Regions from separate parts of the Exiguobacterium sp. SH1S21 genome, predicted to be linked through region 1. Evidence: riboswitches for the same ligand, from Rfam matches in the RefSeq annotation. Region 1 holds a riboswitch; the other holds the start of a gene.

Region 1 (7,973 bases):
CGACCATCATATCAACTCAGCCCACTACCAAGCGTATCGGCAAGCTGCCGAGACGTTACTCGCTGTCCGTGACGTGTACCGTTTGCAAGAGGTCTGAAAGGAGACAGTCCGATGATCACGCAACCGATTATTCCGTGTATTTGGTTCGAGCAAGACGTCGAAGCGATTGCCGATTGGTACGCCTCGATATTTCCGGATTCATTCGTCGACTATACGACGAAACTTATCGACACTCCGCCTGGTGAGACGACGGTCGTCACGGTCTCACTCTTTGGTCAGTTCTTTCAACTGCTCGGTGCCGGTAACTTGAAGGAGCGGAATCCGTCCTTCTCCTATATGGTCTCGCTCCCGACGTCAGAAGAAGTCGATACGCTGTGGGACAAGTTATCGGACGGTGCTGACGTGCTCACGCCGCTCGACACGTACGACTTTAGTGAACGTTACGGTTGGTTGAAAGACAAGCACGGCGTCTCTTGGCAAATCATGCACAACGGTGGCATGGACATCCAGACGGTGACCCCGTGTCTGTTATTCGTCGGGGAGGCGTTCGGTCGGGCCGAGGCGGCGATGGACGATTGGGTCACGGTATTTCCGGACTCTTACGTCCTCGACGATCAGCTGATCCGTTACGATAAAGACGATGGCCCAGAATTAGAAGGGAAGTTGAACTACGCCCGTTTCGTCTTATCTGGACGTGAGTTCGTCGTCATGGACAGTGCCGAGCATCACCAGTTCGCTTTCAACGAGATGCAGTCGCTGATCGCGTTTTGTGAGACACAAGACCAAATCGATGCGTATTGGGATGAACTATCGTCCGTACCTGAAGCCGAACAATGCGGTTGGCTACAGGACCGCTACGGCGTCTCCTGGCAAATCGTGCCGTGGGAGATGGAAGAGATGCTGACGACCGGCACGCCGGAACAGTTGGCGCGGGTAACGGCAGCGTTCTTGCCGATGAAGAAGATCGATCTGACCGAGTTGCGAAAAGTATATTGAAATGAATCATGCCGCCCTTAACGAATCGGGGCGGCATGGTTTTATTCGCGTATCTTTTTAGAGAGTGCGTCTTTCTCGATGATCGTATCGGACAGACGCAGCTGTTCGGCCGCTTCGTCGATGAAAGGCTCACATTGACTGAGCGGTAGCTCGTCTCCTGTCTCGACCGCGTAACACGTCCCGTTTCCGATGGGTTCGGTCAAGTTGGGAACATAGTAGAGCGTGTCGTACCGGAACGACCCGTTACGGAACACGGTCAAGTTCGGTTCGTCGTCGAGCAATGTGCTACCGAGCATGTAGGCGGGCTCCATCCCGAGCAACTCTAGGATGGTCGGGGCGATGTCCGCTTGACCGCCGCTCGCTTCGATCGTTCGACCTTCGTTCAAGTTGGCTGGCTTGATGTAGAGCGGAACAGAACGGTCGAGCTGAAACAGTTCGACGGCCGAATCGGCGTTCGCTTGCTCGGCCATCTCGTCACCTGCTGAGGTCAGCCCGCTGTCATGATCGCCATAAAAGACGACTAACGAATTATTCCACGTCCCGTTCGCCTTCAATTGATCGACCATCAATCCGACGGCCGCGTCGACGTAATGGATGGTATGGTAATAGTTTTGAAGCAGCGGATCGTCATATCCGGTCAAGTCCAAACGCTTCTCTTCTTCCGGAATGTCGTACGGCGTATGGCTCGTCAAAGCGACCATGAACGCATAAAACGGTTCTGCTAACGTGTCCATCGCTTCGACGGAAGTGGTCAAGAAGTCTTTGTCGTTAAGTGCCATGCCGATCACGTCCTGAGCGGGGTAATCGTCTTTGCTGAAAAAATGATTGAAGCCGATATTGTCGTAGACGTTGTCGCGGTTCCAAAACGTTTTATCGAACGCATGCATCGCGGCCGTATCATAGCCGGCTTGGCGCAAACGTTCAGGTAAGGCGTCAAACGTATGGTCACCGTACTGGGTGTACACTGAACCGGATTTGACGGGATAGAGCGAGGTGTTGACCGTGAATTCTGCGTCCGACGTCCGGCCTTCGTGCGTCTGATGATAGAAGTTCGGGAAGTACAACATCTCGTCACGAAGCGCGTTCAAGTTCGGTGTCAGTTCCTGTCCGTTGATCGTCTGTCCGATCACCGACGTCTGGAACGACTCGAGCTGCAGCATGATGACGTTCGTATCAGCCGTTGTCTCGACGTCGGTTGGAGTCGAGGTACCGAGCCGCGTCTCTTCTTGTGCGGTTAAGCCGTCTCCGAAGCCGAGTTGGTCGCCGATGCCACGGAATAAGTCGAGGCCGTGATACCCCCAAAAGCCGTACTCGTAATATTCACGCATGTTCGAAATCGGTGCTTGCTCGTCATCATTCGGCTGACTGACGGTTAATGGAACGACGAAGGCGGCCAAGCCGATGACAAAACCGGCAGCGGCGATCCGGCGGTTTTTTCCTGTGACTTGCGCAGGTCTTTTTCTCATATAGACGAGGACAGCGGTATAAAGCACCAGGTCCGCGAACAATAGAAAGTCGGTCGGTTGAATCAACGTCAGGAAGCCGCCGCCGACGTCGCCCATCTGACCAACGTCTGACAAAAGCGCGACCGACAACAGATTGCCGAAATAGCGGTAATACCAGACGTCGGAGATGAGGAGTGTGCTGTGTAGAAACAGCGAGGCGAATAAAATCCAGCGCCGTGTTTTCGTCTTCACGAGTAGAGCCCAGCTCGTCATCATGAGAATCATCCCGATATTGACGAGTAAAAAATGAACGTTGAACGCGCTCGCGGTCAAGACGCTGAATAAAAATAGTTTGGCAAGTGATAGTGACAGATAACTCCAATAATCAAGATATTTCATAAATAGCCTCCAAACGGTACGTACACGTCGTATTCTTTTTCATGTACCTGTTCGTAGGTGGCGGGAAACATGGGGGTGTGCGATACGGACGAAAAAAAGCGAGGCGAGCGCCTCACTTGATCAAAAATGTGTCCCGAAGCTCGATGATCGTGTCTTCCGGGGCTTTTAGTTTGCTCAAATGTCCATCGACGACGAAGTAGATGTTGCCGCCATGTTTCGGCAAGAACGTGACACCGAGCGCCTCGAGCCGACGGACTTCCGCTTCAAGGTCATCGACGTACAAGGCGAAGTGAACGGGTCCGGCCGCATGTTTCGAATACGGCGATAACGTCTCGTCGGTCTTCGCCGTCTGGAGTTCGATATAGAAGTCGCCGAGCTTGAGCCAACTGTTGAACGCCCGGGTATGGAAGTTGGGTGACTCTTGGACGAGCTCAAAACCGAGCGTTTCATAAAATTGCTTTGACGCCGCATAGTCGGGCGTTTGGATACAGAGATGGTGGATTTGTTTCATCGTGTCACTCCTTTGCTTTCATTTTAGCGAATAGGAGCCTGAAGCGGAACTTTTCTTGAACGAAGACGTATACGACACCGAGGAGGGATACATATGGAAATCCAATACGAATTGACGGAAGAAGACTACATTCACTTCAACTTGAGTCATATTAGACGTTCAAAGATAGGGAAGAGGATGCTATTCCTGCAGCGCATCATCGGGCCCGTCATCATTTTAGGTGGTGGCGCTTTGACGTTCGCGACATTGTTTCAAGATACGAGCTGGTGGCTGTTTGGGGTGTATGGCGTCATCAGCCTCATCTGGTTTCTGTATTATCCGAAGTATTTTGAACGGCATATCCGAAAACAGACGAAGCGGATGATTCAAGAACGAAGCAATGAAGGCATGATCGGCCCGCATACGATGGATCTGGATGAAGACGGTCTTCGTGACAAAAATGCGTTCGGGGAGACGAAAGTCTCATGGAGCGGCATCAAGGAAGTCGTCGAGGAAGCCGATTATGTGTATTTGTATAACTCGTCGGTCAGCGCCTACATCTTGCCGAAACGCGGGCAGGACATGGAGGAGGTACAACGATGGCTACCGATGCGTTGACGATTCAACCGATTGATGAGACGAACTTGGATGCGGTCGTCGCCTTGACCGTCGCACCTGGTCAGGCCCGCTTTATCGAAACGAACGCGGAATCGCTCCGCGAGATGGACGTCGACGTCAAGTACGCGTGGACGTGCTACGCGCTCTGTCGAGACAATCAACCGGTCGGCTTCATGATGGTCGGGGCCGAGAACAAGGTGGAGCGTTACGTCTGGCTCGACCGCTTTATGATTGATATGGATGAGCAAGGGAAAGGCATCGGGTCAACATTTTTGCAACTTGCGATTGAGTGGATGCAAGAGCGATTTGATGTCGATGACCTCATCCTCAGCCTCCATCCGACGAATGAACCGGCGAAACGGTTTTATGCGAAGGGCGGATTCGAGGACAGTGGCTTGATTGATGAAGCGAACGGGGAAGAGATTTGGGTGTATCACGTGAAGCAGGGACAGCCTTCCTAAGTCGGCCGTCCCTGTTTTGGTGGTTGTTGTTCAATTATCGCTTTATCGTAAGCGGACGCAATTGTTTGACCCGAGCCAAGACGATCCAGCCGAGGATGGCTCCAGTCACGCTCGAGGCGAGGAAGACCGGGAAGAAGAACAGCGCCCCAAACTCAGAACCCATTAAGATTTTCGCGTACGGGACGGCGATGAGCGAGGCAATGACGCCCGTCCCGATGACTTCACCGAGCGCAGCGAAAGCGACCCGGTTCGTCCGCACGTAAAATAGTCCAGCAAGCAAGGCGCCGATCATACCACCTGGGAAGGCGAGCAACGACCCGGTCCCGGTCATGACACGGACGAGTCCGGTCACGAACGCGACGAGGACGGCACCAATCGGACCGACGGTGACGGCGGCGATGACGTTCACCATATGTTGCACCGGATAGGCCCGGGCGACACCGGTCGGGATGGAGATGAATAAGGAGCCGATGATGGCGATGGCGATGAGCATCGCCATCCAAGTGAGTTGTTGAATACGCATGAAGTGTCTCCTTTCAAAATGAAAACGCCACTTCTCCAAGTGGAAAAGTGGCGTGGACAGACAGACGTATCCAAGCCACTTCCCTACGCTGGTATGAGCCAGATCAGGTTCGAAGGGTCCGGCAGTTGCCGTCTCAGCCCGAAGGCTCCCCTAGTGGTCGTTTATTGGTTTGAGTATAGCATAACGTTATTTTGTTGCCTCAATTTTTCGCGGTCGGAAGATGAAATAAATGATACCGCTATACAGGGCGTATAAAAACAGGGAAAACATGAGATTGATGACCCACGGGAGTGTACCCATAAATACGGTGACCGAGGCGTTACGGAACCAGCCGAGTGAAAGACATAGTCCGACAAAGCTGAGCACGATCGTCGTCCAAAAGCTGATATCTGGACGTCTCGACACACGGCGAACGACTAGACCAATTATGAAGCTGAAGACAGCCGTCGCACCTAAATACATATAGAGTAGCGCATCGACCGGGTATGAATAATAGACAACGTCCATATTATTTCCTCCTAAACGAAGTGTGGTGAAAGGAAGTGAGGTCAGTGAGGGATGCCATCCCATGGCGTGACGAGTCTTACCGTGAACAGTTCGAGCACTGGCTCGATGGTCACGTGCCAGGCGTGACGTGGCGGGTTGTGAAAGATACCGATTTGACATACTTGATGTATGGAGAGTACGGGGCAGACCGTTACTACGCCAAGGCGGTGACAGCAATCAGTGGTGGCGAGGCTGAACTGTCGATGCATCTAGCCGAACGGCATCCGGGACTCGTCCCGGAGGTCATCGCCATTGCCGCGACACGCAACTGGCTACTTATGCGAGACATCGGCGGGTATGCACTTCGTGAATACCCCAAGCACAGTCGGTACAAAGCGGCTGTGCGTCAATATGCGAAACTACAGAGAAAAGAAGCGAATTACACGGATACGCTTTTGGCCTACGGTATCCCGGACCGGCGTCCGGCTCGTCTAAAAGAAGAGATACGGACGTATTTACCCGAGTTATGTACGGGGTTAGATCGAGATAAGGCAGAGGCGGTGCTGGCGCTCCAAGACGAACTCCTCACCATGTGCGACGAGCTCGCGACTGGGGTGCCGATGAGTCTCGAGCACGGCGACTTACATGGCGGCAACATCTTTTGGCGCAAACAGACGGATGACTTATGTATTCTCGATTGGGGCGATGCGACCGTCACCCATCCGTTCTTCAGCGTCCGTGTGTTTTGGAACGCGCTCTACGACTTGTTGCCGGAAGACGATGAAGTCGCATGGTATGAACAGATTCAGAAGATGCGTACCGTCTACTTGGCTGAGTGGGAAAGTGTGGCGCCGCGGGACTTGCTATGGCGCCATTTGTTGATCGCTGAAGAGCTCGGTTGCGTATATCGGGCGCTGTCGTGGCATGTATATGTGACCAACTATCGGTATGATCCGTCCGAGTCAGCCGATAAACCGGTCCAATGGCTCAACTTGTTCCTCGAGTATCGGGACTTGAAACGTCGCGGTACGTGATCACTCATTCTTCTCGAGCAGGTTTTCATAATCCGTCTCGTTCCAAAACAGCTGGGCGATTGACTCCGGTGCTTTCAAAATCTCACCGTCTTGGTCGTAGACGATGGCGTAGCCGTTTTCGATCTCAAAGACGATCAAGTCGGCCGTCACTTCCTTGACGCCGTTCCCGGCAATGATGACGTTCTCGATTGGGTCGCGTGCGACTTGAACTCCCCATTCGTCGAGCTCGACGATGAGCGCTGACGTGTAGGCATGGCGGTCGTAAATCGATTGAAACTCGTCTTGCGTCAATGTGACGTCGGTCGGGGGGGCACTCGTCCCGTATTTGCGCTTCTCAATCTCCTCAACGAATTGCGTGAACGACTCTTCTTGCCAAAAGAGCGGTGCGACCGACTCGGGACCGTTGGCGATTTCACCGTCTTCATTCTCATAGACGGTCGCGTACGTGCCGTCGTCGAGCTTGAACGGATAAATATCGGCGTACGTATGATGGATCTCGTCCCCGGCGATGACGACGCGTTCGAACGTCTCACGGAACGGTGTTAGCCCTTGGGTTTCGAGCGCTGCTAACAAGTCTTGGGCAGTCTCGTGTTGGTCAAAGACGTCTTTGAAATCTTCTCGTGTCCATTCGATCGTCGCTTCTTCATCTTGTTCGTTCATATCAGGAGAGACGATTGGTTGCTCGGCTTGATCGGTACAACCTGTCAGCAAGAACGCGCTTAAGCCAAGTAGTCCTAATCGTTTCATAAAACAACCCCCTAGTAAGTTACATTATTTCCCTATTTTACATTAGCGTAGCATGTATGAAATAGGATGAGAACCTGGATACTTTCTCATCTAGGGCAAATGGAATCGCTACCTCGTCTGGTTCAATCAACACAATTTGTACGATTGAACAGGGAAATGTCGACTTTTGGCGAACACATTTAGGAAACCGGTCTAAAGGAGAGAGAGAGATGCCAAAACGAAAATTTGCCAATCGTCGTGATTGGGAACGAATATTAAAAAATCGATACGCACAAATGGAGGTGCAGGACGATCGCTTCTCGGGCACCGTCGCCCTCTTCCAAATTGACGCCGTCCGAGCCCCGCAATATAAGATGCATCAAGGAGAGGAGTTCATCGTCGCCGACGCAGGTTATGCGTGGCTCCAGTACTTCTCAGAACATGAACCGTTCGGGGTGACTGTCATGTTCGACGACCGGGGCAACATCGTCCAATGGTACATCGATATCGTTGAAGGGATTGGGTATGAGGATGGGATTCCGTACATGGATGACCTCCTGCTCGACATTCTCATCTTCCCGAACGGTGACGTCGTCCGTAAAGACGAGGATGAGTTCGAAGCGGCAGCCAAGTCAGGTGAGCTCACGCCGGAGATGGTCGACCGTGGCTGGCGTGATTTCAAGGCGACGCTCGATCGGATCGAACGCCGCGACTTCGTCTATTTTGATTTAGCGAACGAGCATTACGAGCAGTTGAAGCAAAAGCTTTGAGTCTTCCCGTACTGCTTTTGGTACA
Region 2 (7,973 bases), on a different contig from region 1:
TGAAGAAGTTATCGCGTCGGAAGAGACGGTCACGCTCGTCGTCTCGACCGGTAGCAATAAAATTGAGCTTGCCAATTTGACGGGCTATACGTTCGAAGAGGCGTCAACTTATGCCGAGCAAAACAACTTGAAAATCGTGAAACGCGATGAGTATTCGACGAGCATCCCAGCGAATCAAATCATTCGTCAACTTCCGACGTCAGGGACGGCGGTCGACCCGGGAACGGAACTGACGGTCATCGTCTCACAAGGGGTCGAGCCGACCGACATCTCGATCGAGCGAGAAGTGGACGTCGAAATCGAACCGCCGGCAGAAGGTGAAGAGGCGGAGCCGGTCGAAGTCGTCATCCGTACCGTCGATGCCCGTGGTGAGATCGAAGTGTTGCGTGATATGATCACAGAAACGACGACGTATTCCTATACGCTCGTCATTGCTCCGGACGAAGTCGGTACCGCGACGATTGAAGTCGAGGGAGAAGTCGTTCGGACCGATACGGTGACATACGCCCAAGCAAAAGATTCACAATGAAGAGGTGGCGTGCGCGTCACCTCTTTTCTAAGGAGGAAACAGGATGAAAGGAACGATTATTCGCTTGCAAGGTGGATTTTATGATGTCATGACCGAAACGAAAGTTGAAATCAGATGTCGCGCCCGGGGAAACTTCCGGAACCGAAACATTTCGCCCGTCGTCGGGGACGACGTCGATATTCAAGACCAAGGGGACGGGACCGGCTACATCATGGCTGTCGATGAGCGGTCGAACCATCTCGTCCGTCCGCCGATCGCCAACATCGATCAGGCGTTTCTGCTCTTTTCCGTGAAAGAGCCGGCGTTCTCGTTTCATTTGCTTGACCGCTTTCTCATTTTGATCGAATCGAAGCAAGTTCACCCAATCATCGTGTTGACGAAGATGGACTTGTTGCTAGAAACTGAAAAAGAAAAAATTAGTGCGGCGGCAGCGCTATACCGTTCGATCGGCTATCAAGTCATTGAGACGTCGACCGAAGACGGAGCTGGAATCGAGCTCATCCGCAGCGCGTTCAAAGACAAGACGAGCGTGTTCGCCGGACAGACCGGCGTCGGGAAGAGTTCGTTGCTGAACGCGGTCGCACCGGAGCTCGAACTCGCGACTGGTAAAATTTCGAAAGCGCTTGGCCGCGGGAAGCATACGACGCGTCACGTCACGCTCATCACACTCGCGGACGGGTTCGTCGCCGATACACCTGGATTCTCGAGTCTTGAGTTCCCGGAAGAACTTGAAGTCGAGGAGATGCGTTGGTGTTTCCCTGAATTCGTCTTGCGGCACGATGACTGTAAATTCCGTGGTTGCGCCCATTTGAACGAGCCAGGTTGTGCCGTCAAAGCGGCGGTCGAGGCCGGAGAAATCGCTTCCACCCGCTATGCGAACTATGTTACGTTTATGGAGGAATTAAAAGATAGACAACGGAGGTACTAACATGATTAAAATCGCACCATCGATCCTGTCGGCCGATTTTGCCAACCTTGAGGCAGAGGTCAAAGCGGTCCAAGAAGCAGGGGCCGATTACATTCATTTTGACGTCATGGACGGTCAGTTCGTGCCGAACATCTCGATTGGACTGCCGGTACTCAAAAGTTTGCGTGACAAGTCGGACATGGTATTAGACGTCCATTTGATGATCGACCAACCGGAACGGTTCGTCGAGGACTTCGTTCAAGCAGGCGCCGATATCGTCACGGTCCATGTCGAGGCGACAAACCATTTGCATCGCGTATTGCAACAAATCAAAGGAGCCGGCGCCAAGTGTGGTGTCGTCTTGAACCCACATACGCCGTTGTCATCAATCGAGCACGTGCTCGGTGATGTCGATATGGTATTGCTCATGACCGTGAACCCTGGCTTTGGCGGCCAAGCGTTCATCGAAGCGGTCGTCCCGAAGATTGCGGCGCTCAGCGAGATGCGCCAAGCGCGTCGTCTCGACTTCGAGATCGAGATCGATGGCGGGGTAAATCCTGCGACGGCAAAACTTTGTATCGACGCAGGTGCCGACGTCCTCGTTGCCGGTTCAGCCATCTATAACGAACCGAGCTATAAAGACGCAATCGATAGCATTCGCAACGCGTCTCGTGTATAATTGTCTGTAGAACAACAAATATTGTCGCAAGGGGTGTCACATCTGTGGCTGAGAGGCATGAGCTAACCCTTTGAACCTGTTCCGTTCACACGGACGTAGGGATGTGGCGAAAATGCACGTTGCTACACGATAGCAGCATGGCGTTTACGTCATGCTGCTTTTTGTCGTTCACTCATATCAAGGAGGGAATAAGATGAAACAACGTTTAAAACTACAGGCGCTCATTGAAATCTCGCTGTTCGCCTCGCTCGGACTGATCTTTGACATGCTCATCCCATATCGGTTGCCGCAAGGCGGAGCAGTCAGCTTGGCGATGCTGCCGATTCTCGTGATGGCGTATCGGCATGGATTGAGAGGCGGACTCGCGACAGGCGCGCTCGTCGGGACGCTACAACTGTTATTTGGGGCCTATATCTTCACACCGGTCCAATTTTTACTCGACTACACGGTCGCCTACGGCCTCGTCGGAGTCGCCGGCATCTTCGCCGGGCAAGTCAAACAGTCGGCAAAAGACGGCGCCAAGAAAACGCTCACGTTCTATTTGATTCTCGGGGCGTTGATCGGCTCGGCGCTCCGCTACGTTGCGCACGTCGTTTCTGGCATCGTCTTCTTCGCCGAGTATGCGGAAGGACCGGTCGTCTTGTACTCGCTAGGCTATAACTTGACGTATATGTTGCCGTCGTTCCTCGTCTCGGCGGTCGTGATCGTGCTCTTGTTCACGTCGGCGCCGCGTTTCGCGACGCTCGCGACACGGGACATCAGATAATGCGCGTCTTGATTGTGGCTGCGAGCCCGGAAGCGGTCCCTGAGCTTCCTCGGAACGCCGATTACGTCATCGGCGTCGACGGCGGCTATCATACGCTGCTCGACCGTGGAATGAAGCCGGACCTGCTCGTCGGTGACTTTGATTCGTTCACAGGCACCGTGCCGGAGGAAGCTGTCCGTTATCCGTCTGAAAAAGACGTGACCGACCTTGAGATCGCTCTCGAGGCGGCACGAGGGAAAGGGGCGGACGTGATCGACGTATACGGTGCACTCGGGGGCAGGCTCGATATGACGCTCAGCAACGTCGGTCTGCTCGAAGCGTACCCCGAGATGCGGTTGTTCGCAGACGGGCAAGAAGTCCGTCTCGTCGGAAAAGGGGACTATCGTCTCCCGCGTCGTCCTGACCATTACTTGTCGCTCGTACCTTGGAAACGGGCCTCGGTCTCGATTCGTGGCGTCAAGTACCCGCTCGAGAACCATGACGTCGTCAGCCATGAGGCGCTGACGATCTCAAACGAGTGGTCGGCGGAAGAGGCGGACTTGCTCGTTCATAGCGGCAACGTCTTGATTATGTATATAAAGAAATAAACAAAAAAAATCCCATCGGCGCATGCCGCTGGGATTTATTTCGTTCGTGTATGGTAATTATACGCGTTCAACGAGACCTGATTTAAGAGCGCGAGCTGAAACCCAAACTCGTTTAGGTTTACCGTCAACGAGAATGCGAACTTTTTGTACGTTTACACCCCAAGTACGTTTTGTCTTGTTGAGTGCGTGCGAACGGTTGTTACCTGACTTAGGTGACTTACCTGTTACGTAGCATTTACGTGCCATGCGTTTCCCCTCCTTTTTTATGTGGGTTCGTCCTAATAGACACTCGTTTATATTAGCATGGGTTTTTTCACGATGCAACTAGAAAATAACCGGATGACAAGAAAAAAACTTGACATTACGGATGAGGATTTTAATAATGAATGAGGGTTGCGGTTACAATTGACCGAGTTTAGGGGCATGTCCTTTTAATAACTAGGTACTTATTGTAGAATATACTGTAGGAATCATTCCGAATAAAGGAGGCTACTCCATATGGCAATTGAAATGAAGACAACATATGGCAATATTGATATCACGAACGACGTGGTCGCGACACTCGCGGGCGGTGCGGCGATGGAATGTTTCGGCGTCGTAGGAATGGCGTCACAAGCTCAACTGAAAGACGGGATCGCAGAACTGCTCAAACGTGAGAACTATGCGCGTGGCGTTGTCGTACGTCAAGATGGAGAAGACGTACATATCGATATGCACATCATCGTGAGCTACGGGACGAAAGTGTCGGAAGTCGCGTACAACGTGCAAAGTCGTGTAAAATACACGCTCGGTGAAACTTTAGGATTAAACGTTTCGTCGGTAAATATATTCGTACAAGGCGTTCGTCTGACGAATGACTGACGAGAACGAAGGAGGATTTGGTGTGGGGTTAAAACGTTTAGATGGATTGGTGTTTGCGCAAATGGTCGCAAACGGTGCAGCCAACTTGAGCCAAAATGCAGATTACGTGGATTCGCTTAACGTCTTCCCGGTCCCAGACGGCGACACGGGAACGAACATGAATTTGACGATGACTTCAGGTGCGAAGGAAGTGGCCGCACTCGACACAGCGAACATCGCTGACGTGTCATCGAAGTTTGCCCGCGGCCTACTTATGGGGGCCCGTGGGAATTCGGGTGTTATTTTGAGCCAATTATTCCGTGGTTTCGGTAAATCGATCGAAGGAAAGACAGAATTGTCGACACTCGACTTTGCCGAGGCACTCAAACGTGGCGTTGACACGGCATACAAGGCGGTTATGAAACCGGTTGAAGGAACGATTTTGACGGTTGCTCGTGAAGCGGCCGACGAAGCGCTCCGTGCCTCTGAGTCGACGAGCGATTTCAATGAGTTCATGGAGCAAGTGATCACGGAAGCGAAAGCTTCGCTCGAGCGGACACCTGATTTGTTGCCGGTCTTAAAAGAAGTCGGTGTCGTCGACTCAGGCGGTCAAGGTCTCCTCGTCATCTATGAAGGGTTCCTCGCGAGCCTTGAAGGGAAAGAGCTCGAGAAGCCGCACGCACCGGTCATGGATGCCCTCGTTGAGGCAGAACACCATGCTGCGCAAGGTTTCATGTCGACGGAAGATATCGAATTTGGATATTGCACGGAGATCATGGTCCGTTTCCAAGACGAAAAGTTGAAACAGACTCCGTTCGATGAGGACGTGTTCCGTAACGAGCTGTCTGAACTCGGAGACTCGCTCCTTGTCGTCGCCGACGAAGAGTTGCTCAAAGTCCACGTTCACGTCGAGACGCCGGGCGACGTCATCACGAAAGGACAACGTTTTGGTGAGCTTGTCGCGGTCAAGATCGAGAACATGCGTCAACAGCATTCGACGATTCTTGAAGAAGAGCACGGTGCCAACCAGCACGGCGTTCAAGCGACTGCCGTCAAAGCGAAAGTACCTTACGCGATCGTCACCGTCGCCATGGGTGAAGGTGTCAGTGAACTGTTCCGTTCGCTCGGTGCCGCACATGTCATCGAAGGCGGGCAGACGATGAACCCGTCGACGGAAGACATCGTCAAAGCGATTGAAGCGGCGAACGCCGAGCACGTCTTCATCTTCCCGAACAACTCGAACATCATCATGGCCGCTGAGCAAGCGGCATCGGTCGCACCTTGCGGCGTCTCGGTCATTCCGACGAAGACGGTACCGCAAGGACTAGCGGCTGCCATCGCGTTCAATCCTGAAGCGGATGTCGAGACGAACGAGTCGGTCATGAAGACGGCCGCAACTACGGTCAAGTCAGGACAAGTGACATACGCTGTCCGTGACACGAGTATCGACGGTGTCGAGATTCGTAAAGATGATCATATGGCGATTGCTGAGAAGAAAATCGTCGCATCATCAAAATCGAGTCTAGAAGCGGCAAAAGCGCTCGTAGATGCACTTGTGGACGCGGATGATGAGATTGTCACGATTTTGACGGGCGAAGGTTCGTCGGCGGAAGACGTCGCAGCACTCTCGGCTTACATCGAATCGAAGAACGATGAGATTGAAATCGAAGTTCACGACGGTAAACAACCGCTCTACTCCTACATTTTTAGTGTGGAATAAGCTGTATCTCAGCCCTGCCTTCTGTATAATGAAGGTAGGGTTTTTTTGAAAGGGGGAAATGCGATGAAATATCGCAGTGTGTTTGATATTATCGGACCGGTCATGGTCGGACCATCGAGTTCGCATACGGCCGGAGCCGCACGGATCGGTCTTATGGCCGGCAAACTGTTCGGCCGAACGCCGGACCTCGCGCGGATCACATTTTACGGGTCGTTCGCCGACACGTATCGAGGTCACGGGACAGACGTTGCCATCGTCGGAGGCATCATGGGGTTCGATACGTTCGATCTTCGCATCCCGCAAGCGCTCGACATCGCGAAAGAGCGGGGAATCGAAGTCGTCTTTGAGACGAGCGACGCGCTCACGGATCATCCGAACACGGCCCGGGTTCATCTCGAGGACGCGGAGGGGACGTTTGAGATCGTTGGGATCTCGATTGGCGGTGGCACGATTGAAATCACCGAATTGAACGGATTCCCGCTCAAGCTTTCTGGCGGTGGACCGGCACTCGTCGTCTTGCATCACGATCGCTTCGGGGCGATTGCGGCCGTGACGGGCATACTCGCCAAGCACGAACTGAACATCGGGCATATGGAAGTGAGCCGTCATGAAAAAGGCAAGCAAGCCTTGATGGCGATTGAAATGGATGAACCGATGCCAAAAGATGTATTAGCGGAACTGGAACGGTTACCTCAAATCGAACGGGTAGCCATCTTTGGGGAATAAGGAGAAACGACTATGTTTAAATCAGTAGAAGAATTAGTACGGACGGCAACGGAACGAAACATCCCGATCTCTGAAGTGATGATCGAGCAAGAAGTCCACGTCAGACGCTCGACACGAGAAGAGGTCATGGCGATGATGGAACGTAACCTTGAAGTGATGGAAGAAGCGGTCGAGCGGGCGATGCAAGGCGTGACGTCTGTGACGGGGCTGACTGGGAATGACGCCGTGCTCATGCAAGACTATGTCCGGTCGGGCAAATCACTTTCCGGTGACTTGATTTTAGATGCCGTCGCCAAAGCGATCGGCACGAACGAAGTGAATGCGGCGATGGGACGGATTTGCGCGACACCGACGGCGGGGAGCGCCGGGGTCGTACCGGGGACGCTATTTGCGGTCAAGGACCGTCTCGAGATGGACCGCGATGCGATGATTCGGTATTTGTTCACCTCGGGCGCGTTCGGATTCGTCGTCGCGAACAACGCCTCGATTTCGGGTGCGGCCGGAGGCTGTCAGGCCGAAGTCGGTTCCGCGACCGGTATGGCTGCAGCAGCCATCGTCGAAGCGGCCGGCGGGACGCCGGAACAGTCGGCGACGGCGTTTGCGATCGCCTTGAAAAACATGCTCGGGCTCGTCTGCGATCCGGTAGCGGGTCTCGTCGAAGTCCCTTGCGTCAAACGAAACGCTATGGGTGGAGCGAACGCGGTCGTTGCGGCTGATATGGCGCTCGCCGGCATCACGTCCCGCATCCCGTGCGATGAAGTCATCTCAGCGATGTACGAGATCGGTCAAATGATGCCGACCGCCTTGAAAGAGACGGCGCGGGGCGGACTCGCCAATACACCGACAGCACGTCGGATCGAACGCAATATTTTTGGAGAGAAAGAAAATGCCAAACAGTGACGCGTTGACGACGCTCCGAGGGGTCGGGCCAGAGATGGCCAAAAAATTAGAGACGATGGGTCTCGAACGAATCGAGGACGTGCTAGAGCACGTCCCGTTTCGTTATGAAAATTATAACAGCGGCACTGTGACGACGGCAGTCCACGGGGACCTCGTCAAATGGAGTGGGACCGTTCAAGCGGAACCGCTCGTCCGCTATTATAGTAAAGGCAAAAATCGACTTCAGTTCCGGCTGTTGTTAGAAGAACGCTACGTCGTCCATGTGACGATGTTCAACCGCGCTTTCTATAAAGACAAATTGGCGCTTGGTGCGACGGTT

Evidence for each region. A riboswitch is a leader RNA that binds a small molecule or an ion and turns the genes downstream of it on or off. The one in region 1 is predicted to bind thiamine pyrophosphate.
Region 2: it holds a riboswitch for thiamine pyrophosphate, as region 1 does, so the genes downstream of both, thiT (energy-coupled thiamine transporter ThiT) here and thiW (energy coupling factor transporter S component ThiW) in region 1, are expected to answer to the same signal.

The regions. Positions count from the first base shown of each region.
Region 1 is NZ_SJUY01000001.1:656,828-664,800, reverse strand. It holds gene EVJ24_RS03320 (putative quinol monooxygenase) at 1-97, shown strand, start outside; gene EVJ24_RS03315 (VOC family protein) at 112-996, shown strand; gene EVJ24_RS03310 (LTA synthase family protein) at 1,038-2,840, opposite strand; gene EVJ24_RS03305 (VOC family protein) at 2,953-3,351, opposite strand; gene EVJ24_RS03300 (YcxB family protein) at 3,445-3,948, shown strand; gene EVJ24_RS03295 (GNAT family N-acetyltransferase) at 3,930-4,409, shown strand; gene thiW (energy coupling factor transporter S component ThiW) at 4,444-4,932, opposite strand; TPP riboswitch at 4,996-5,094, opposite strand; gene EVJ24_RS03285 (hypothetical protein) at 5,119-5,439, opposite strand; gene EVJ24_RS03280 (aminoglycoside phosphotransferase family protein) at 5,484-6,452, shown strand; gene EVJ24_RS03275 (hypothetical protein) at 6,453-7,199, opposite strand; gene EVJ24_RS03270 (DUF402 domain-containing protein) at 7,409-7,948, shown strand.
Region 2 is NZ_SJUY01000003.1:172,586-180,558, reverse strand. It holds gene pknB (Stk1 family PASTA domain-containing Ser/Thr kinase) at 1-529, shown strand, start outside; gene rsgA (ribosome small subunit-dependent GTPase A) at 573-1,457, shown strand; gene rpe (ribulose-phosphate 3-epimerase) at 1,459-2,115, shown strand; TPP riboswitch at 2,135-2,234, shown strand; gene thiT (energy-coupled thiamine transporter ThiT) at 2,309-2,881, shown strand; gene EVJ24_RS06195 (thiamine diphosphokinase) at 2,881-3,468, shown strand; gene rpmB (50S ribosomal protein L28) at 3,526-3,714, opposite strand; gene EVJ24_RS06185 (Asp23/Gls24 family envelope stress response protein) at 3,967-4,329, shown strand; gene EVJ24_RS06180 (DAK2 domain-containing protein) at 4,352-6,028, shown strand; gene sdaAB (L-serine ammonia-lyase, iron-sulfur-dependent subunit beta) at 6,092-6,754, shown strand; gene sdaAA (L-serine ammonia-lyase, iron-sulfur-dependent, subunit alpha) at 6,767-7,654, shown strand; gene recG (ATP-dependent DNA helicase RecG) at 7,641-7,973, shown strand, end outside.